2 regions of the Morganella sp. BCCO 40_0007 genome follow, and region 1 is predicted to be linked to the other one. Evidence: predicted binding sites of a transcription regulator. Region 1 holds the regulator's gene; the other holds the start of a gene.
What was found. Region 1 encodes CRP, which controls carbon source genes, mostly activating them, when cyclic AMP is high. Its sites were predicted from a motif close to ATGTGANNNNNNTCACAT; they were not measured.

Region 1 (10,869 bases):
ATGAAAAAATCCGTAAAATCGGTCAGAACCTCAAGTTTGATCGCGGGATTATGGAAAATTACGATGTGGAGCTGCGCGGTATCGCTTTCGACACCATGCTGGAATCCTATGTGCTCAACAGTGTTGCCGGGCGTCATGATATGGACAGCCTGGCCGATCGCCATCTGAATTATAAAACCACGACATTTGAAGAGATCGCCGGGAAAGGCAAAAAGCAGCTGACGTTTAATCAGATCCCGCTGGAAGAAGCCGCCAATTATGCGGCGGAAGATGCGGATATCACGTTGCTGCTGCATCAGGCGCTCTATCCGCAGCTGGAAGCGGAAAAATCCCTGCTGCATGTCTATCAGGATATCGAAATGCCGCTGGTGCCGGTGCTTTCCCGTATGGAACGGACAGGGGTTCTGATCGACGCCAATGTGCTGGCGGCACAGTCAGTACAACTGACAGCCCGTCTGGATGAGCTGGAAAAACAGGCATTTGCCATCGCCGGTGAAGAATTCAATCTTTCTTCACCGAAACAGTTACAGGCCATTCTGTTTGAAAAACTGAATCTGCCGGTGGTGAAGAAAACCCCGGGCGGCGCACCGTCAACTAATGAGGAAGTGCTGGAAGAGCTGGCGGATAACCATGAGTTACCGCGTGTGATCCTGGAGCACCGCAGTCTGTCCAAACTGAAAACTACCTATACCGATAAACTACCGCTGATGGTGGACCCGAAAACCCGCCGTGTGCATACCTCTTATCACCAGGCCGTGACGGCAACCGGCCGCCTGTCTTCCCGTGACCCGAACCTGCAGAATATTCCTGTCAGGACGGATGAAGGACGCCGTATCCGTCAGGCGTTTATCGCCCGTGACGGCTACTGCATTATGGCGGCGGACTATTCGCAGATTGAGCTGCGTATCATGGCGCATCTGTCACAGGACAAAGGGCTGCTGAAAGCCTTTGCCGAAGGCAAGGATATCCACCGCGCCACCGCCGCAGAAGTGTTTGGTGTGCCGCTGGAAGAAGTGACGTCTGATCAGCGCCGCAGCGCGAAAGCGATTAACTTCGGCCTGATTTACGGCATGAGCGCATTTGGTCTTGCACGTCAGCTGGGTATCCCGCGCGGTGAAGCACAGCGTTATATGGATCTCTATTTTGAACGCTATCCGGGCGTGCTGGAGTATATGGCCCGCACCCGTGAACATGCGGCAGAAAAAGGATACGTGGAAACGCTGGAAGGCCGTCGTCTCTGGCTGCCGGAAATCAATTCCCGTAACGGTATGCGCCGCAAGGCTGCTGAGCGCGAGGCGATCAACGCCCCGATGCAGGGTACCGCAGCGGATATCATCAAAAAAGCGATGATCGCCGTGGATGACTGGCTGCAAAAAGAGAACATCGATGCGCTGATGATTATGCAGGTACACGATGAACTGGTGTTTGAAGTCAGAAAAGAACAGCAGGCAGAGATGGCAGAGAAGATCCGCGGGCTGATGGAAGCAGCGATGAAACTGGATGTGCCGTTAAAAGTGGAAGCGGGAGTCGGTGCCAATTGGGACGAAGCCCACTAATTTACGCGTCATCTTTCAATCCGTGGCTGCGTTGGCCGCACTCAGAAATCCGGGTCACATACTGGTGTATGCTCCCCGGATTTCTTCCTTTGCCGCCTTACCACGAATTGAAATCTATAGCGTAAAGGGATTGTGCTCTGGTTCCGCTGCAAACCGAATGATTTAGCCTTAGCATCCGGTATCATTTTTCAGCCACAAACTAAATCTATAGCGCAAAGGTATTGTGTTCCGGGGGGATTTTTCTGTTATGCGTTTTCTTCCCGCATTTTCAGGGTTTTCTTCACTTTTTTCTCAATGCGCTGGCGCTTCAGCGGCGAGAGATGGTCGATAAACAGCTTACCGTTGAGATGATCTATTTCATGCTGGAGGCAACCGGCCTGTAATCCCTCTGCCTCAAGAGTGTGCTCTGTACCGTTCACATCCTGATAGCGGACCATGACTGAAGAATAGCGCTGTGTCTCCGTATAACTCTCCGGCAGGGACAGGCAACCGTCCATCATCATCATTTCTCCGTCACACTGAATAAACTCAGGATTAATCAGCGCCATCGGCTGATCCCGGTTTTCAGAGACATCAACGATAATCACACGTTTACAGACACCCACCTGCGGCGCAGCAAGGCCGATGCCCCGTTCGGCATACATGGTTTCTGTCATATCAGTAACAAATGTTTTCAGGTCGTCATCAAAAACCGTGACCGGTTGAGCCGTTTCCCGCAGGCAGGGATCAGGAAAATGCCGTAATGTCAGTAATGCCATAGCTAACTCACTAATATAATTCGGAATAATGGGGAGGCATACTCCCGGATGCGCTCAGACTATCATAACAGTATGGTATTAAAACGGCATCATTTGTGCTGTTTTGTTGCTATTTTGTGCGGACAGGCTCGGACTACCTATAGATCCAGATCGCATAAATATGTAATTAAAGAACATTTGAGATGAATTTTACGGTTTTATGACAAGCTGAATCGTGCGTAATCTGAAAAAAAATTACAAAAAAGGTTTTTTTGTCCGTAAATTTGCTGTAAAGTTATTTGTGTAGGGTACAGAGGTAAGATGTTCTATCTTTCAGACCTTTTACTTCACGTAATCGGATTTAGCTGAATATTAGCTGCTCCGGTCAGACAACTTCTGACCGGAGCATTTTTTTTGTCCTGAATAAAGGCGGGGAAAGGTTAATCGTCAGTGAGAAAGGCATTCGCATCAAAAACCGGTTCGGCATCTTCCCGGAGTTCGTTCCGGTAAAGGCGGAGTGCCATGATATCGTTCAGGGCATCAGCACCTTCATCTGAATCTTCCCCGTATTCCTCAACTCTGCGAAGGAGTGCTTCTTCCCTGGCATGGAGTGATTTCCACAGTAAGTTAAATGTGCTTCTGTCGATTTTGAGTTCGAGTACCCGCATCTGTTATGCTCTCTTCATATATTGTTTTTCACAGAACATGGCCACACTTTCCAGCAGGCTGATATATTTTGTCAGCGGCATATTTTCCGCCGGTACAATCATATGATGGCCCTTTGAACCCCGTTTAACAATAGTCAGGCCGGCAGGCAGGATAGTACCTGCTTTTAACTCCCATACCCACCCGCTCAGCGGACATTCATCCAGACCTTCTTTGGTAAATACACTCACACCGTTATTATCAGCAACAATGAAATCCGTTTCACCAATTTCTCTGGTATTAATATCGCTCTTTCTGACATTCGCCAGCCGGGATGAACTACTGTTGCCCATACGGTATAAATCGTTGGCCAGAATATATAATGTTTTTTCCCGCATAAAACACATCCTTATGTTTGTGAACATATCATCAGATTGTGTATAGCAGGGAAGAGAGGGGTCGGACAGATTATGGCCGGCAGAGCGGCTTTTTTCGGTCTTTTGGCTAAGGGATGATGATTACAGAAAAGAACAGATGGTCAGTAATAACCATCTGTTTCGGGAGGGGATCACTCTGCGTCGCTTTCGCTGAACCAGGTGTCCAGTTTCAGACGTAACTTATCAATGCCGATTTTTTTCAGGGCGGAGAAGTATTCCACCTGAATATCGCCGGTGTCACTCAGTTCTGCCAGAGCATCGCGAACAGCCATCAGCTGCTTTTTGCGTGCGCCGCTGGCCAGTTTGTCGGCTTTGGTCAGTAATGCCAGTACCGGTACCTGCATTGCCACTGCCCACTCAATCATCTGCATATCCAGGTCTTTAAGCGGATGACGGATATCCATCAGTACCACCAGACCACGCAGACAGTTGCGCTTTTGCAGATATTCGCCCAGTGCGGCCTGCCATTTCCGTTTCATTGCTTCCGGAACTTCAGCGTATCCATAGCCCGGCAGGTCAACCACACGGCAGCCGTCAGTGACTTCAAACAGGTTGATAAGCTGGGTACGTCCCGGTGTCTTACTGGTCCGCGCCAGGCTTTTTTGCTGTGTCAGTGCATTCAGTGCACTGGATTTTCCGGCATTGGAGCGACCGGCAAACGCCACTTCGATCCCCGTATCTTCCGGTAAATGGCGGATATCCGGTGCGCTGATGACAAAATGGGTCACTTGGTAGTTGTGCGTTTTAATGGTCAAAATCTGTTCTCCTCAGGTCGAAACCGGGATGATTATAGCCTAATGCATGTTGTTTAAGAACTGCGGCAGACAGATTACTGCGCCTGTTTATTTTCAGAAATGAAAAAAGTGACAACAATAATAGGATGGGGGGCGGCAGCAGATATAATCCGGAGAAAACAAAGTGTTTCCGGCAGAAAAGACACTGATATTTACGCGTAAAAAGATAAAAAATCAGGGCGGTTTATTATTGGTTATAAGTCCGGATGTTATTTTTTATTTGGCATAAGTTGAGTTTTTTATCAGTAAATGAAAATTATCCATAAAGATCAGTATGATATTTATATTTACACGTTAAATGGAATAAATGTATCAGCGGGATGAAAAATTTCGCCGAATTTTGCTTAATTACGGGCCGTGAGCGAAATATCATCAGTACAAATACGTGAAAAATTCTTATATTAATTCTTCATCCCTGCCGTGAAAGTAAATTAAAGTAAATCGGTGGCACTTCGCGCCATTGCCCATTAAAATCGTTAAGATTAGTGTAAGTTTATTTCGTTGAAAGGAATTGGGAATGTTAAAACGAGTTTTAGTTTCATTTGTGGCAGCCTGTACCCTCAGTGCAACTTCGCTGGCGTTCGCGGCGGAGCAGACGCATGTTAAATTTACCACCACCGCAGGTGATTTTGAAATTGCGCTGGATAATGAAAAAGCGCCGAAAACTGTGGAAAATTTTAAACAGTATGTCTCAGATAAGTTCTATGACGATACAACATTCCACCGCGTCATCCCGGGCTTTATGGTGCAGGGCGGCGGCTTTACGGCGGATATGAATCAGAAACAGACCCGCCCGCCTGTCAAAAACGAAGCGGATAACGGCCTGCGTAATCTGCGCGGAACCATTGCGATGGCGCGTACCGCAGATAAAGACAGCGCAACCAGCCAGTTCTTTATCAACGTGGCGGATAATGCATTCCTCGACCACGGCCAGCGTGATTTTGGCTATGCCGTGTTTGGTAAAGTCGTGAACGGCATGGATGTTGTCGATAAAATCTCAAAAGTGAAGACTGAAAACATCGGTCCTTACCAGAATGTACCGTCAACACCGATCAAAATTATTTCTGCAACTATCGTAAAATAAACCGTATTTTCGTGCAGACTAAGGGGAATATTTCCGGATATTCCCCGTAAGCATGTCAAACTCCCTGATAGTCTGAATCAGACGATATCTGCCTCTGCGGTACCATGCCGCATTCGGGCTATTTTCTCTGTCCGGCTGTGGTATTATAGCCCGCTTCATGAAGCTGACTGTGCAATCCCCTGTGGTTGCCGGGCGCTGTCAACGTGTGCCTGACGCAGCAGTTTGAAAATAAAAAAGATAAATATATCAGTTGGATATAGATTAATCATGCTATTAATTATCGATAATTATGACTCATTTACTTATAACCTGTATCAATACTTCTGTGAGTTAGGTGCAGATGTACAGGTTAAACGAAATGATGCCGTCAGCCTCAGTGATATTGAGCAATTATCGCCGTCTCACCTGGTGATCTCACCGGGTCCCTGTACGCCGTCTGACGCCGGTATTTCACTGGATGCCGTCAGTCATTTCGCCGGTGAGATTCCGATCCTCGGGGTTTGCCTCGGGCATCAGGCTATCGGTCAGGCGTTTGGCGCACAGGTGGTGAAGGCACGTAAAGTCATGCACGGCAAAACCACCGCAATCCATCATAATCAGCAGGGGGTGTTCAAAGGGCTGAACCGTCCGCTGACCGTCACCCGCTATCATTCACTGGTGATTGCCCCGGAAACACTGCCGGCCTCTTTTGAAGTCACGGCATGGAGCCTGCACGACGGTAATGTGGATGAAATCATGGGTATCCGCCATAAAACCCTGCCGATTGAAGGTGTGCAATTCCATCCGGAAAGTATTCTCAGTGAACAGGGGCATGAACTCCTGAATAATTTCCTGAAATACTAATCAGTTATCGATTATTTTATCCTAGGTTCTGTTTTTTCATTCGTTTTAATTTGATTTTTTATTCATATTTGGTGATTATATTTTCACTTGTGGATAGATCAGGTAAGGAACGATGACAAAACAGAATGCGGTAACGCGCGGCACTTATGATGAAGTAATGCTGCCAATTTATGCACCGGCTGATTTTATTCCTGTCAGAGGACAGGGAAGCCGTGTATGGGATCAGAACGGCACCGAATATGTCGATTTTGCCGGTGGTATTGCCGTACTGGCTCTGGGGCATTGTCATCCGGCGCTGGTCGCTGCGCTGAAAACCCAGAGTGAGTCACTCTGGCATGTCAGCAATATTTTTACCAATGAACCGGCACTGACACTGGCGCAGAAGCTGATAAAACACACGTTCGCGGAACGGGTTTTCTTTGCCAACTCCGGCGCGGAGGCGAATGAAGCTGCATTCAAACTGGCACGTCATTATGCACTGACCCGTCATCATCCTTATAAAACCAAAATTATTGCTTTTCACCATGGCTTCCACGGCCGGACACTTTTCACTGTTTCTGTCGGCGGCCAGCCGAAATATGCCGATGGCTTCGGGCCGAAACCGGCAGATATTATTCATGTACCTTTCAACGACCTCGATGCTGTCAAAGCGGTGATGGACGATCACACCTGTGCCGTGGTTCTGGAACCTATCCAGGGTGAGGGGGGGATCACGCCTGCCACTCCTGCTTTTATGCAGGGTGTGCGTGATCTGTGTGATAAACATCAGGCATTGCTGGTCTTTGATGAAGTGCAAAGCGGGATGGGGCGCAGCGGAAAACTGTTTGCCTATATGGATTACGGCATTGAGCCGGACATTCTGACCACGGCGAAAGCGCTGGGTGGTGGTTTTCCGATCAGTGCGATGCTGACAAAACAGGCGATCGCGCAGGTCATGGTGCCCGGTACCCACGGTACCACCTATGGCGGCAATCCGCTGGCCTGCGCTGTCGGCAATGCCGCCTTTGATCTGATTAATGACCCGGCGCTGCTGGCGGGAGTGGATGAACGTCACCGGTGGTTTGCCGATGCTCTGCAATCCCTGAACAGCACATTTGGCGCGTTTGCGGAGATCCGCGGTAAAGGGTTGCTGATAGGTGCCGAACTGGCGGGTATCTTCCGCGATCAATCAAAAATACTGCTGGGACTCGCGGCCAAAAATGGCCTGATGCTGCTGAATGCCGGCACCAATGTTCTGCGTTTTACGCCGTCGCTGATTATTGAAAAAGCAGATGTGGATGAGGGAATGAAACGACTGGCAAAAACCCTGAATGACTTCCGGGAAATGCAGTAATTTTACCGCATTAACGTATTTAACTAACTGATTTGTATATTTTATTATTGTTTTTGTCATGATAAGTTTGCCGGATGTTTATCTGCTTTCAGTAAAATAATAACAATCCGGCTTTCAGGCAAATTTGAAGAATTTCTTCATGGCAGCTTTTATGTTCATCTTTACCAAGGGCTGGTCTTGGTGAAGGAGGTAAAGGGTATGTACTTAAAACACGACATTTCTGAGATAAAAAAATGAACATTGCAGAGCGTAAAACAGCAGCAATGCGTCAGTTGAAAGCATCCTTTGATCAAGCCTGCCGTGAAGGAAAGCTGCGATACCGCAGGGCAGATATTCTTCAGTAATCACTGATGATTAAGAAAAGAAAAACAGGCGCAATTGCGCCTGTTTTGGTGATAAAGGTCGTCCGGATTAACGGGTGCCGTATACCACGATGGTTTTACCGTGTGCGGAGATCAGGTTCTGATCTTCCAGCATCTTCAGAATACGGCCGACTGTTTCGCGGGAACATCCCACAATCTGGCCGATTTCCTGACGGGTAATTTTGATTTGCATACCGTCCGGGTGCGTCATCGCATCCGGCTGTTTCGCCAGGTTCAGTAATGTCTGGGCGATGCGGCCTGTCACATCAAGGAATGCAAGGTTTCCGACCTTTTCTGATGTGGTTTGCAGGCGGCTTGCCATCTGCGCGGAAAGGCGCATAAGGATATCCGGGTTAACCTGGATAAGCTGGCGGAACTTTTTGTACGAGATTTCTGCAACTTCGCAGGCGCTTTTTGCCCGTACCCACGCTGTACGTTCCTGACCTTCCTCAAATAATCCGAGTTCACCGATGAAATCACCCTGATTGAGATAGGATAAAATCATCTCTTTGCCTTCTTCATCTTTGATCAGTACCGCAACAGAACCTTTTACAATGTAGTAGAGTGTTTCTGCCTTTTCGCCCTGATGAATAAGTGTGCTTTTGGATGGATATTTGTGGATATGGCAGTGAGACAAAAACCATTCAAGCGTGGGGTCTGTTTGTGGCTTGCCGAGAACCATTCGCGTTATCCTCTGTTGTTAGTTATTGCAAACCGTTGTTTACGCTCTGCAATTATATAAAGTCTTAGCTTATCATATTAACTTGCTGAATTTCCGGCAAGTTAGTTTATTAAAATAGTATAATAATCCACACGGAAAGATATTGATCTTAGCCATAGATAAATCCTTGCCGTGTTTTTAGCACAGGAAAACAGTCCTGTCTTCCACTGTCTCGCTTCAGCATAATAAACTATGAGATAGATTGCCAGCCCGTGAATGAAAGGGTAGTCTGTCGTGAATTATATTGATGATGAGGGTATAAAAATGGAAGCGCGTGTAAAGTGGGTTGAGAACATGACTTTCTTAGGGGAATCCGCGTCAGGACACCAGATTACGATGGACGGTAATGCCGGTGAAAAAGCCCCGAACCCGATGGAGATGGTACTGATGGCAACCGGCGGCTGCAGCGCCATTGATGTTGTCTCTATTTTGCAAAAAGGCCGTAATCAAGTCATTGATTGTGATGTAAAACTTACTGCTGAACGTCGTGAAACCGCGCCGCGTTTATTCACTCACATCAATCTGCATTTTATTGTAACCGGTCGTGACCTGACAGAAAACGTTGTCGGGCGTGCCGTGCAATTATCCGCTGAAAAATATTGTTCTGTTTCATTAATGTTAGGCGAAAGTGTTAACATTACACATAGTTTTGAAGTGAAAAATATTGAATAATTTTTTGAAAGATTATTTTTATTTTTGAACATAAACCGGGTAATACATTATTACCCGGTTTTTTTATCGCTTGTTTATTTGTTTTCCCTGTAATAATTGCTCTGCCAGGGGCGCCATTATTAATTCCATTGCCAGTCCTAATTTGCCGCCGGGTACAACAATCGTATTTGAGGCGGAAATAAACGACCCCTGAAGCATGGATAACAAATAGGGAAAATCGATTTTTTTCAGGCCACGGAAGCGGATCACGGTAAAGCTCTCGTCCTGTGACGGAATGGATTTGGCCGAAAACGGATTCGAGGTGTCCACAGTCGGTACCCGCTGAAAGTTAATGTGGGTGCGGGAAAACTGCGGGGTGATATAGCGGATGTAATCATCCATCGAACGTACGACGGAATCCATCACTGCCTCCCGCGAATGCCCGCGATCGCTGGTGTCACGGACTAACTTCTGTATCCACTCCAGGTTGACTATCGGCACTACGCCGACCAGCAAATCCACGTGTCCGGCAATATTATGTTCCGGTGTGACCACGCCGCCGTGAAGACCCTCATAGAAAAGCACGTCTGTACCGGCGGGCAGTGCCTCGCGGGGGGTAAAGGTACCGGGCAACTGGTTATAGGGCACTGCTTCATCATAAGTATGCAGGTACTTACGGCGCTCACCGCTGCCGTTTTCACTGTACTGACGGAATGTACTTTCGAGAAGGGCAAAGTCATTGGCTTCCGGCCCGAAATAGCTGATGTGACGCCCCTGTTCGCGGGCTTTACGGATGGCGGCATCCATTTCCGGCCGTGTGTAACGGTGGAAACTGTCACCCTCAATAATGGCCGGAACCGCATCCAGCTGCTGGAAAATCTTACGGAAAGCCTGACTGGTGGTAGTGGTACCGGCTCCGCTGGAGCCGGTAACGGCGATAATCGGGTGGGTCCGTGACATGCGGCATTTCCTCCGGCTGAATCAGCCGCGGAATTCTGCCGACGGCATGATGTTGAGTGTTTCGTGTAATTCCGACCAGACGATCACAATGTCGCCGTTTTTGAGTTGCGTGTAAAGATCCGCCACTTTATCACTGAGTGATTTTTCATGTTCGCCGTAATCGGTGCCTTCGCGCAGCACCACACTTTCCAGGATGCTTTCCAGTGTTTCCGGCGCGATATCCTGCCAGGGAATAATCATTCGGTCTCCTTCGCGGTCAGATGCGGTGCCAGCCATTCAGGAATGCGTTCTTCCAGCCATAAGCGCGGGCGGCGCCAGCTGCCGGTCACAAAGCCGACATGGCCGCCGTGCTCGGTCATCTGATATTCCACACATGGCGGCAGCTGTGACAGATCCGGCACCACCTCCTGAGCCATAAAGGGATCATCTTTGGCGTGGATGATCAGCATCGGCTTACGTACGGCCGGGAGTTTCGGCAGGGCGCTGCACCGGCGGTAGTAATCAGAGGCATCGCGGAATCCGTGGATGCGTGAAGTGATAATGTCATCAAATTCCCGGATACGTTTAATTGCACGGATATGCAGCAGGTTTGTCGGCAGCGAATTCGGGTAGCGCACCAGCTTGCGGGTGGCATTGCGTTTCAGTCCTTTAAGCAGATACCACTGATAAAAACGGGAAAACCCTTTTTCCATTTTGAAGGAACAGGGTTCCAGCATCAGCGGGGCAGAAACTATAATACCTGCATC
Region 2 (10,869 bases), on a different contig from region 1:
GCGCATTCTGCGTGCGGTGGAAGAAGTGAACGAACAGCAGAAATACAAACTGCCGTCCTTTATCAAACGTCATTTCGGTGAAAACCTGAAGGGTAAAACCTTTGCGGTATGGGGACTTTCCTTTAAACCGAATACAGATGATATGCGTGAAGCATCCAGCCGTATCCTGTTACAGGAATTATGGGCAGCCGGAGCCAAAATTCAGGCATATGACCCGGAAGCCATGCAGGAAGCACAGCGTATTTTCGGGCAGCGTGATGACCTGGCACTGATGGGGACGAAAGAAGCGGCACTGCACAATGCGGATGCACTGGTTATCTGCACGGAATGGCAGAGTTTCCGCGCGCCGGACTTTGACGTTATCAAAGCAGGCCTGAAAACGCCGGTTATTTTTGACGGACGCAACCTTTATGACCCGGAACGTTTAGAAAATCGCGGCTTTATCTATTATGGTATAGGTCGTGGTGCTTCCATTAATCCGGTAATTTGAGTCTGAATATGAAAATACTTGTAACCGGTGCGGCCGGTTTTATTGGTTATCATGTCTCGCAGCGCCTGCTTGAGCAGGGGCACGAGGTTGTCGGTGCCGATAACCTGAATGACTATTATGATGTTAATCTCAAGCAGGCCCGCCTTGATCTGTTATTACCGCATCCGCAATTTCAGTTTTTTAAAATGGATTTGTCGGAGAAAGCGGCCGTCAGTGAACTGTTTGCCGCGCAAAAATTTGAACGGGTGATCCACCTTGCGGCACAGCCGGGTGTTCGTTACTCGATTCAGAATCCGATGGCGTATATTGATGCGAATATTCTGGGGCATATGAATATCCTGGAAGGATGCCGTCATAATAACGTCGGGCATCTGATTTATTCCTCCTCAAGTTCGGTATACGGACTGAACCGTAAGCAGCCGTTCTCTGTTGAGGATGATGTGGATCATCCGGTTTCGTTGTATGCGGCGACGAAAAAAGCCAATGAACTGATGTCTCACAGTTATTCGCATCTTTATCAGTTACCGACAACCGGTTTGCGCTTCTTTACGGTATACGGCCCGTGGGGCCGCCCGGATATGGCGTTATTTAAGTTTGTTAAAGCCATGCTGGACGGAAAACCGATCGATGTTTATAACCACGGTAATATGGTGCGCGATTTCACCTATGTTGGTGACATCGCGGAAGCGGTGGTGCGTCTGGTGAATGTGATTCCGGCAGCTGACAGTGACTGGACGGTGGAAGAGGGGCTGAAATCAGCCAGTTCCGCACCGTACAAGATCTATAATGTCGGTAACGGACAGCCGACCAGGCTGGGTGATTTTATTCAGGCGATTGAAACCGCACTGGATATTAAAGCCAATAAACATTATATGGATATGCAGGATGGTGATGTGTTATCCACCTGTGCGGATTCCGGCGAGCTGTATAACACGATTGGTTTCTCACCGGATACACCGGTTAATTACGGTGTACAGCAGTTTGTTGACTGGTATATGTCGTTTTATCACGGTAAAAAGTAAATAACAGCAACGGTTATAAGTATAGAAAAGGAGGCGAAAGCCTCCTTTTTTCTGTCCGGCTGATCGGCGGATATAAAAAAAGCCCTTCAGGGAAGGGCTTTTTGTCAGGTGTAATCGCTTACTTGATTAAGAAATCGTTCAGAGATTTACCTTCGTTATCGATAGCCTGCTTGATCACAGCTGGTGTACGACCCTGGCCGGTCCAGGTTTTGCTTTCACCGTTTTCATCGATATATTCATATTTGGCCGGGCGCTGAGCACGCTTGGATTTGCGTGTTGCTTTGCCTGTACCCATAGACTGAATTAATTCTTCCGGATTGATATTCTGCTTTTCAAGCAGTTGACGGAACTCTTCTAATTTACGGGTGCGCTCTTCTTCTTTAGCCTGAGCCTGAGATTCTTCCAGACGACGTTCTTCTACAACAGAAGTCAGTTTTTCCAGAATTTCTTCTAAAACTTCTAAGCTGGATTCTCTCGCCTGAGCGCGAAGAGTACGGATATTATTAAATGGCTTCAAAGATTCACTCATAATCCTGGTCTCAAATTAAATGTTGGCTGATGTATAGTTAATAATAGATTGCTATTTAAAAATCTGCAATAGCAAATTTCGGAGTAAGGTTAAAACACATTTTTTTTAAAAGCAATTATTTCTGAGGAATAATAAGGGTGTTTTTGGGTTTTCGTTTAAATTTGATAAGGGGACGGGGTGAAAATGCGTTGATGTTCAGCATCTTCATAAAAATTGTTCATAAATGAGGGAGGGAATACAAATTATATTTAACCTTGTCTTATGTAAAGAAACGTTATTCTTCGGCCCCGGTATAATGAAAAACAGGATGAAGCGAAGGGTTGCTGATAACAACAGTGAATATCCGTCATGTAACCATGCCTTGCGTGAATTTACAGTTGCAATGAATTCAGGATATTGAGCATGCGATCCGGGCATGTGTGAAATACAGATTGCGCTGTTTTTAACACTAATGTGTTAGTATTGTCGCAGATCTTGATTGTGTAAGGGGAGAGAGCCGGTGGCTCAGCTTTATTTTTATTACTCCGCAATGAACGCGGGAAAATCGACTGCATTACTGCAGTCATCCTATAACTATAACGAACGCGGTATGCGCACGCTGATATTTACCGCAGAGATAGACGACCGCTACGAACAGCGCAGAGTCACCTCACGTATCGGCCTGAGCGCGGATGCACGGGTATTTGGTACTGATACTGATGTCAGCACGGTTATTATCCGTGAACATCAGCAGACACCCGTACACTGCGTATTAATCGATGAATGCCAGTTTCTGACCAAAGCACAGGTGGAACAGCTGTGTTATATCGTCGATGACATTGATATTCCTGTTCTGTGCTACGGATTACGCACAGACTTTAAAGGTGAATTATTCAGCGGAAGCCATTATTTATTGGCGTGGGCGGATAAATTAGTTGAATTAAAAACAATTTGTTATTGCGGGCGGAAAGCCAGCCGGGTTTTACGTTATGACGGACAGGGCAGAGTCATGGCGGACGGCGCACAAATAGACATCGGTGGTAATGAAAAATATGTATCGGTCTGCCGCAAGCATTACAATGAAGCGATACGTGAAGTAAAAGCAGCAGAATATCGGTCATAAAACAGGGAAGTCTCTCTGTTATACAAAAAAGTGCCGGACGTCATTGTCCGGTTTTTTTATATCCGTTGCGGATTGCCGGGGATATCAAAAAACAGCGGAAGCAGTTTGTGCAGGAAAGTGATTAGGCGGTATTTGAGTCAGCAGGGATAAAATCGTGGTAAATAGCGGCGGTAGCTGCATCAGTTTCGTGACCGGTATTAAGTTAAATATTAAAGACCGGCGACAGCGGGAAACATGATCAAAAGTGAAGAGCAGTTAATACAGAGACAATTATTTAATTATTATTATGGGATAAATATAAAAAAGCCCTCCGGAGAGGGCTTTACGGTTATTATTTACCGGATTGATGACTATTTCTTAGCATTTCGTTTGGCAACCGGTTTAGGCGCCGCAACAGGAACGGATTCGTCATAGGTACGGCCGTAATACGTATCCAGCATAATTTGTTTTAATTCAGCAATCAGCGGATAACGCGGGTTCGCACCGGTACACTGGTCATCAAAGGCATCTTCTGACAGTTTATCCAGCTTCGCCAGGAACTCGGCTTCCGGCACCCCGGCTTCACGGATAGATTTAGGAATACCCAGAGACGCTTTGATTTCATCCAGCCAGATCAGCAGTTTTTCAATTTTCTGCGCAGTACGGTCACCGGCAGCACTCAGTTGCAGGTGATCTGCAATTTCCGCGTAGCGGCGGCGTGCCTGCGGACGGTCATACTGACTGAATGCAGTCTGTTTGGTCGGGTTATCTGTGGCGTTATAACGAATGACGTTACAGATAAGCAGGGCGTTAGCCAGACCGTGCGGAATATGGAACTCTGAACCCAGTTTATGGGCCATGGAGTGACAGACACCGAGGAAGGCGTTGGCAAACGCGATACCGGCGATAGTTGCGGCATTATGCACACGCTCACGGGCAACCGGGTTTTTCGCGCCTTCGTGATAGCTGGCCGGTAAGAACTCTTTCAGCAGTTTGAGAGCCTGTAATGCCTGGCCGTCAGAGAACTCGTTTGCCAGTACCGATACATACGCTTCCAGCGCATGGGTGACCGCATCCAGTCCGCCGAAGGCGGTAAGGGATTTCGGCATGTTCATCACCAGGTTGGCATCAACAATAGCCATATCCGGCGTCAGGGCGTAGTCTGCCAGCGGGTATTTCTGGCCGGTGGTATCGTCAGTCACGACGGCAAACGGGGTGACTTCCGAACCGGTACCGGAGGTGGTGGTGATCGCGACCATTTTCGCTTTCACACCCATTTTCGGGAATTTATAGATACGTTTACGGATATCCATAAAGCGCAGAGCCAGTTCCTCAAAGTGAGTTTCCGGATGTTCATACATCACCCACATGATTTTGGCCGCATCCATCGGGGAACCGCCGCCGAGGGCAATAATCACGTCCGGTTTGAAGCTGTTCATCTGCTCCGCACCTTTGCGGACGACAGAAAGTGTCGGATCAGCTTCCACTTCAAAGAAAATTTCCACTTCCATGCCGTAGGATTTCAGCACACGGGTGACTTCATCCACGTAGCCGTTATTGAACAGGTAGCCGTCAGTTACGATAAATGCACGTTTTGCACCGTCACCGGCGATCTCTTCCAGGGCAACCGGCAGAGAACCGCGGCGGAAATAGATAGATTTCGGAAGTTTATGCCACAACATATTTTCAGCTCGTTTTGCCACGGTTTTGGTGTTGATCAGGTGTTTCGGCCCGACGTTTTCGGAAATGGAGTTACCACCCCAGGAACCGCAGCCCAGTGTCAGTGACGGAGACAGTTTGAAGTTATACAGATCGCCGATCCCGCCTTGTGACGCAGGGGTATTGATAAGAATACGTGCGGTTTTCATCTTCTCGCCGAAGAATTTAACGCGTTCAGGCTGGTTGTCCTGATCGGTATATAAGCAGGAGGTGTGGCCGATTCCGCCCATTTCCACCAGTTTTTCCGCCTTGACCACCGCATCTTCAAAATCTTTGCCGCGGTACATTGCCAGCAGCGGAGAGAGTTTTTCGTGAGCAAACGGCTCTGATTCATCCACTACGGAAACAGCACCGATCAGAATTTTGGTCCAGGAAGGGACTTCAATACCGGCCATTTCAGCAATTTTCACCGCAGACTGACCGACAATTTTCGCATTCAGCCCGCCGTTGAGCAGAATGATGTCCTGAACGGCTTTCAGTTCTTTGCCTTTCAGAATATAGCCGCCGTGGGTTTCAAAACGTTCTTTGACCTGCTCATAGACATCATCGACAACAATAACGGATTGCTCAGAGGCACAAATCACGCCGTTATCGAATGTTTTGGACATCAGAATAGAGGCGACCGCACGTTTGATATCAGCCGTTTCATCGATCACCACAGGGGTATTACCCGCACCGACACCGATAGCCGGTTTACCGGAACTGTAGGCGGCTTTCACCATACCCGGCCCGCCGGTGGCGAGGATCAGGTTAGTATCCGGGTGGTGCATTAAGGCATTGGATAATTCAACAGACGGCTCGTCAATCCAGCCGATAATATCTTTCGGGGCACCGGCGGCAACAGCGGCGTTGAGGACAATCTCTGCGGCTCTGTTAGTGGCTTTTTTGGCACGCGGATGCGGGGAAAAAATGATCCCGTTACGGGTTTTCAGGCTGATCAGTGCTTTAAAGATAGCAGTGGAGGTCGGGTTGGTGGTCGGGACGATACCGCAGATAATACCGATAGGCTCTGCGATAGTGATGGTGCCGAAAGTCGGGTCTTCCGATAAGATGCCGCAGGTTTTTTCATCGCGGTAGGCGTTATAGATGTATTCAGAAGCAAAATGGTTTTTAATCACTTTATCTTCAATAATCCCCATACCGGATTCTTCAACCGCCAGTTTTGCCAGCGGGATACGGGCATCGGCAGCAGCGAGTGCCGCGGCCCGGAAAATGGCATCCACCTGTTCCTGGGAGAAACCGGCAAACTCGCGCTGAGCTTTCTTCACGCGGGCAACTAATTCATTGAGTTCGGTAACGTTCGTTACGGCCATACAGATCACTCCTGATAAATTGTTAAACTTTTTAAGCAAATCAGCGGATTGATACGATTTGATTATAGCGGTGATATCTTCCGGTAACTAAATCGATTTTGCCGGTAACATAATGCAGATATGCCCGCTGATTTGCTTAAAAAGCCCGTCAGGTCTTTCTGTCACATTATAGTTGAATCGATTCAACTATAATGAAAGCAGCTTAACATTCGGGAAAAATATTAAAGTGATCCAAATCACAAATATATCAAGCTGACACCATTCAGCATGAGTCAAAACAGGAACAACACGGCGTAACAGGAACGATATCGGGTTTCAATTTTACAGAGGAACTGATGATTGCCTGAAATTCAGGCAAAAATAAGGCGATATAACTGTATCGTGTCAGCGGACGGCGGAAAATATTCTGTGCAAAGCAATTCCTTTTCCTGCACATTCAACGGTATGATGTCTGTGTTAATAATCACATTTATAATTATTACAACCCTTTTGGCGACAGACTGCGGTTAATATCAGCAGGCTGTTACTGTTTTATCATCAGGTTGAGGATCGTTTGTGGGCAACACCTTGCTGGATTTTTCCGGTTATTTAAAATTTTTTGTCGGCTTATTTGCTTTAGTTAACCCGGTGGGTATTTTGCCGGTCTTTATGAGCATGACAAATTATCAGACTGCCGCAGTGCGCAATAAAACCAACATGATTGCGAACTTTTCGGTGGCCGTGATTTTGTGTATATCACTTTTGGTCGGCGATAAGATCCTCATTATGTTCGGTATTTCCATCGAATCTTTCCGGATAGCAGGGGGGACACTGATTGTCCTTATTGCGATGTCCATGATCAGCGGTAAGCTGGGGGAAGATAAGCAGAACAAGCAGGAGCAGTCAGAAACGGCAATCCGCGACAATATCGGCGTGGTGCCGCTGGCGCTGCCGCTGATGGCGGGACCGGGTGCGATCAGTTCCTGTGTGGTCTGGAGCGCCCGCTGGCAGGGCTGGCAAAATTTTTTCGGGCTGGCGCTGACCAGCATCCTGTTTGCGTTCTGCTGCTGGCTGCTGTTCCGCTCAGCGGGATTGTGGGTGAAGTACCTCGGGCAAACCGGCATTAACGTCGTCACCCGTATTATGGGGCTGATGCTGATGTCATTAGGTATTGAGCTGATTATTACCGGCATGAAAATGAGTTTTCCCGGATTATTGTCATAATCACGCAGTTCATTATTATCAGAACGGGGCCATCGGCCCCGTTTTTACATCTGAGCATTCTCCATCCTGTGATCGCCGCGCAGCAGGGCGGTGCGATCAAATTCCCGCTCAATGCTGCCGTTTGCCATAAATGCCGCGCGATCCGACATATGCGCCACCACATCCGCATCATGGCTGACCAGCAAATACGTCATGCCGTGCGCAGTTTTCAGGTGATTAAGCAAATTGAGAATTTCCGCCTGTACGGACATATCGAGTGCGGATGTCGGTTCATCGAGTAACAGGATCTGCGGACGCAACATCAGTGCCCGGGCGATGGCGATGCGCTGACGCTGGCCGCCGGAGAGCTGATGCGGATAACGCTGTGCGACATCCGGCGGCAGTCCGACAGACGTTATCGCCTCTGTCACACGACTCTCTATATTATTTTCCCGGTGAATATGCAATGGTTCCGAAAGTGCTTTGTGAATGGTATGGAACGGATGCAGGGAAGCATAAGGATCCTGGAATACCATCTGCACATTGCGGCGCAAAGCACCCTGATAACGTTGTCCGGGGTGGATATGTTGTGACAGCAGCTGAACGCCGCCCTGCCATTCACGCTGTAATCCGGCAATTACCCGCAGAATCGTGGATTTTCCGCAGCCGGACTCGCCGATAAGACTGAATGTCTCTCCGGCGCAGAGGTGAAAACCGGCCTTGCGGACAACCTGGCGCGGACCGAAACTGACAGAAAGATTATTCACCTCAATAATCGGCGCTGCATTATTTTCCGGCATGATGTGTCTCCTGAGTCAGTAACACCTGTAAAGCCGTGCGATCCAATACCGGTAAATCGGTGCCGTAGGTTTGTGCATCCGGGCGGCAGGTCCATAACGTCCGGGTGTAGGGATGTGTTGCCTGCGGCAGCTGTGCGGCGGGCAGCTCATCCACCTGCTGACCCTGATACATCACCATAACGCGCTGGCAATGAGCGGCTACCAGCGGTAAATCATGGCTTATCAGCAACAATCCCATATTGCGTTCCTCACACTGGCTGACAATCAGTTCCAGAATCTGGTGCCGCAGCCGGGCATCCAGCGCAGAGGTCGGTTCATCAGCAATTAAAACAGACGGATTGTTAATCAGGGCAATGGCAATCATCGCACGCTGTCCCATCCCGCCGGAAAGCTGTCCGGGATAGCGGGAAAGCGCCTGCTCAGATAATCCGGCCGCGCGGGCCATCTCATACACACGGTCGCGGCGGTCAGATTTATTCAGCGTCTGATGCCGCAGCAGTGATTCCTCAATCTGCTGATACAGATTTCTGACCGGATTCAGCGCATAACGCGGGTCCTGCATGATCATCGCGATATCGTTCCCGCGCAGTGCCGCCCACTGTTTTTCCCGCAGGGAAAGCAGAGAGGTCTGACCGAATGTCAGCGTATCCGCACTGACAATCCCGGGTTTGCGCACCAGTCCCATCAGGGCTCTGGCCGTCATGGATTTACCGGAACCGGACTCCCCGACCAGCGCCAGCCGTTCCTGCCCCAGGGTAAATGAAACATTCCTGACGACCTGTGCACGGGGATAATCCACACTCAGATTGCTGACACAAATAAGCGGCTCAGTCATGTTGCGGCTCCATAATATCCCGTAAACCATCACCCAGAAGATTGAATGCCATACCGGCAATCAGAATCGCCGCGCCGGGTACGGCGGCTATCCACCACTGGTCAAAAATAACCTGCATACCATCAGCAATCATTGCACCCCATTCCGCCATCGGCGGTTGTGCACCCAGTCCGAGGAAACCCAGACCGGCGGCAGCCAGAATAATGGTGGCGAGATCCAGCGCCAGCCGGACGATGGCTGACGGCAGACAGAGCGGTAAAATATGTCCCCATAACAGACGAAATCCGCGAATTCCCAGCATTTCCGCGCTGGCCAGATAATCACTGTTGCGCAGATGGCGGATTTCGCTGCGCGCCTGGCGGGCATAGGCGGGCCAGGAAGTCAGGGCAAGCGCCAGTGCGCCGTTAATCAGGCCCGGGCCGAGAATGGCAACAAACGCAAAGGCGAGGATCAGACGCGGCATCGACATCACGATATCGGTAAACCGCATCAGAATCGTTTCCACCCAGCGGCCGTAAAAACCGGCCAGAATACCGATCAGTAGCCCGGCGGGCAGGGTGATTGCCGCGACCAGCCCGACCAGACCAAACATCGGACGTGCGCCGTAAATCAGGCGGGAGAGCACATCACGTCCGTAGCTGTCCGTACCGAGCCAGTGCTGTGCATCGGGTGCCATCAGGCGCTGTGCCGGGTTTTGCAGTACCGGGTCATAGGGGGCGAGCCACGGCGCAAATAGTGCCGCCAGCAGCAGAAACAAAATAATCAGGGTGCCCGTCAGGGCGGACGGGGATCGGCGGATTTTCGGCAGTAATGTCATGATTTCACCCGCGGATCAGTTAAACGCACAATCATATCCGTTACGTTATTGATAAAGATAAAACAGATACCGATGACCAGTGTCCCGCCCATCACGGCGGTGGTATCTCCGGCAAACAGAGCGGCGGTCAGATAGCGGCCGATGCCGGGCCAGGAAAAGACGGTTTCTGTCAGCACCGCACCTTCCAGCATACCGGTGTAGGCCAGTGCTATCACGGTGATCAGCGTTCCCCGGATATTCGGCAGCACATGGCGGAACAATACCTGCATTTCGGTATTGCCCTTGGCACGTGCCAGCGTGACATACTCTTTGTTCATTTCACTCAGGCAGGCGGCACGCGTCAGCCGGGTGATCCCTGCCAGACAAAAATAAGCCAGCAATGATACCGGCAGGATCAGGTGTGCCACCGCATTGGTAAATGCGCCCGGGTCATCTGACAACCAGGTGTCGATCAGCACAAAACCGGTTTTTGCCTCAACAGTATACTGGTAGATATCGTCCAGCCGCCCCGGTCCGGGACTCCATTGCAGCGTGGCGTAGAACAGCAGCAGCATCAGCAGCCCCAGCCAGAAAACCGGCACCGAGTTACCGAGGAGCGTCAGGGTGCGGATGATAAAATCAAACGGCGTGCCTGCATAACGGGCGCACAGCGTACCGCAGAGGATCCCGAGTACAGCACCAATCAGCAGCGCAAGGGTTGCCAGTTCAATGGTGGCGGGCAGCGTGGTCAGCACGCCGTCAAGCACCGGCTGTCCCATCGAGGAGGCCATACCGAGATCGCCGTGCAGCAGGCGTTCCGCGTAGTGCCAGAACTGGATATAGACGGGCTGATCCAGCCCCAGTTCCAGCCGGACCTGTTCATAGGTTTCATGGCTGGCGTGATCGCCGACAATCTGTAACACCCGGTCAACCGGAGAAAGTGCCGACAATGCAAAGGTGATCACCAGTAAGCCGAGCAGTGTCAGAGCCAGCGTAAAAAGACCCTGAAGCGTCACACGCAGGGTATGGCGAAACAGTGTGCCGGCAGGGGAAATATCGGACATACAGCAGTTCCTGAATAAAAACAAAACACACAAACCCC

Region 2: the regulator CRP is predicted to act here: its motif matches at 6,379-6,396, upstream of adhE (bifunctional acetaldehyde-CoA/alcohol dehydrogenase).

What each region holds. Positions count from the first base shown of each region.
Region 1 covers NZ_JAVBIN010000004.1:17,601-28,469, reverse strand. The annotation lists gene polA (DNA polymerase I) at 1-1,556, shown strand, start outside; gene def (peptide deformylase) at 1,802-2,314, opposite strand; gene R5268_RS05905 (hypothetical protein) at 2,734-2,961, opposite strand; gene R5268_RS05900 (hypothetical protein) at 2,965-3,336, opposite strand; gene yihA (ribosome biogenesis GTP-binding protein YihA/YsxC) at 3,507-4,130, opposite strand; gene ppiA (peptidylprolyl isomerase A) at 4,687-5,253, shown strand; gene R5268_RS05885 (aminodeoxychorismate synthase component II) at 5,521-6,096, shown strand; gene R5268_RS05880 (aspartate aminotransferase family protein) at 6,209-7,429, shown strand; gene crp (cAMP-activated global transcriptional regulator CRP) at 7,841-8,473, opposite strand; gene R5268_RS05870 (OsmC family protein) at 8,777-9,184, shown strand; gene R5268_RS05865 (phosphoribulokinase) at 9,248-10,123, opposite strand; gene R5268_RS05860 (YheU family protein) at 10,145-10,363, opposite strand; gene R5268_RS05855 (hydrolase) at 10,360-10,869, opposite strand, start outside.
Region 2 covers NZ_JAVBIN010000007.1:142,925-153,793, reverse strand. The annotation lists gene R5268_RS10195 (UDP-glucose dehydrogenase family protein) at 1-490, shown strand, start outside; gene R5268_RS10190 (NAD-dependent epimerase) at 499-1,512, shown strand; gene R5268_RS10185 (H-NS family nucleoid-associated regulatory protein) at 1,631-2,041, opposite strand; gene R5268_RS10180 (thymidine kinase) at 2,541-3,143, shown strand; gene adhE (bifunctional acetaldehyde-CoA/alcohol dehydrogenase) at 3,494-6,154, opposite strand; gene R5268_RS10170 (YchE family NAAT transporter) at 6,710-7,357, shown strand; gene R5268_RS10165 (ABC transporter ATP-binding protein) at 7,402-8,136, opposite strand; gene R5268_RS10160 (ABC transporter ATP-binding protein) at 8,123-8,971, opposite strand; gene R5268_RS10155 (ABC transporter permease) at 8,964-9,788, opposite strand; gene R5268_RS10150 (ABC transporter permease) at 9,785-10,831, opposite strand.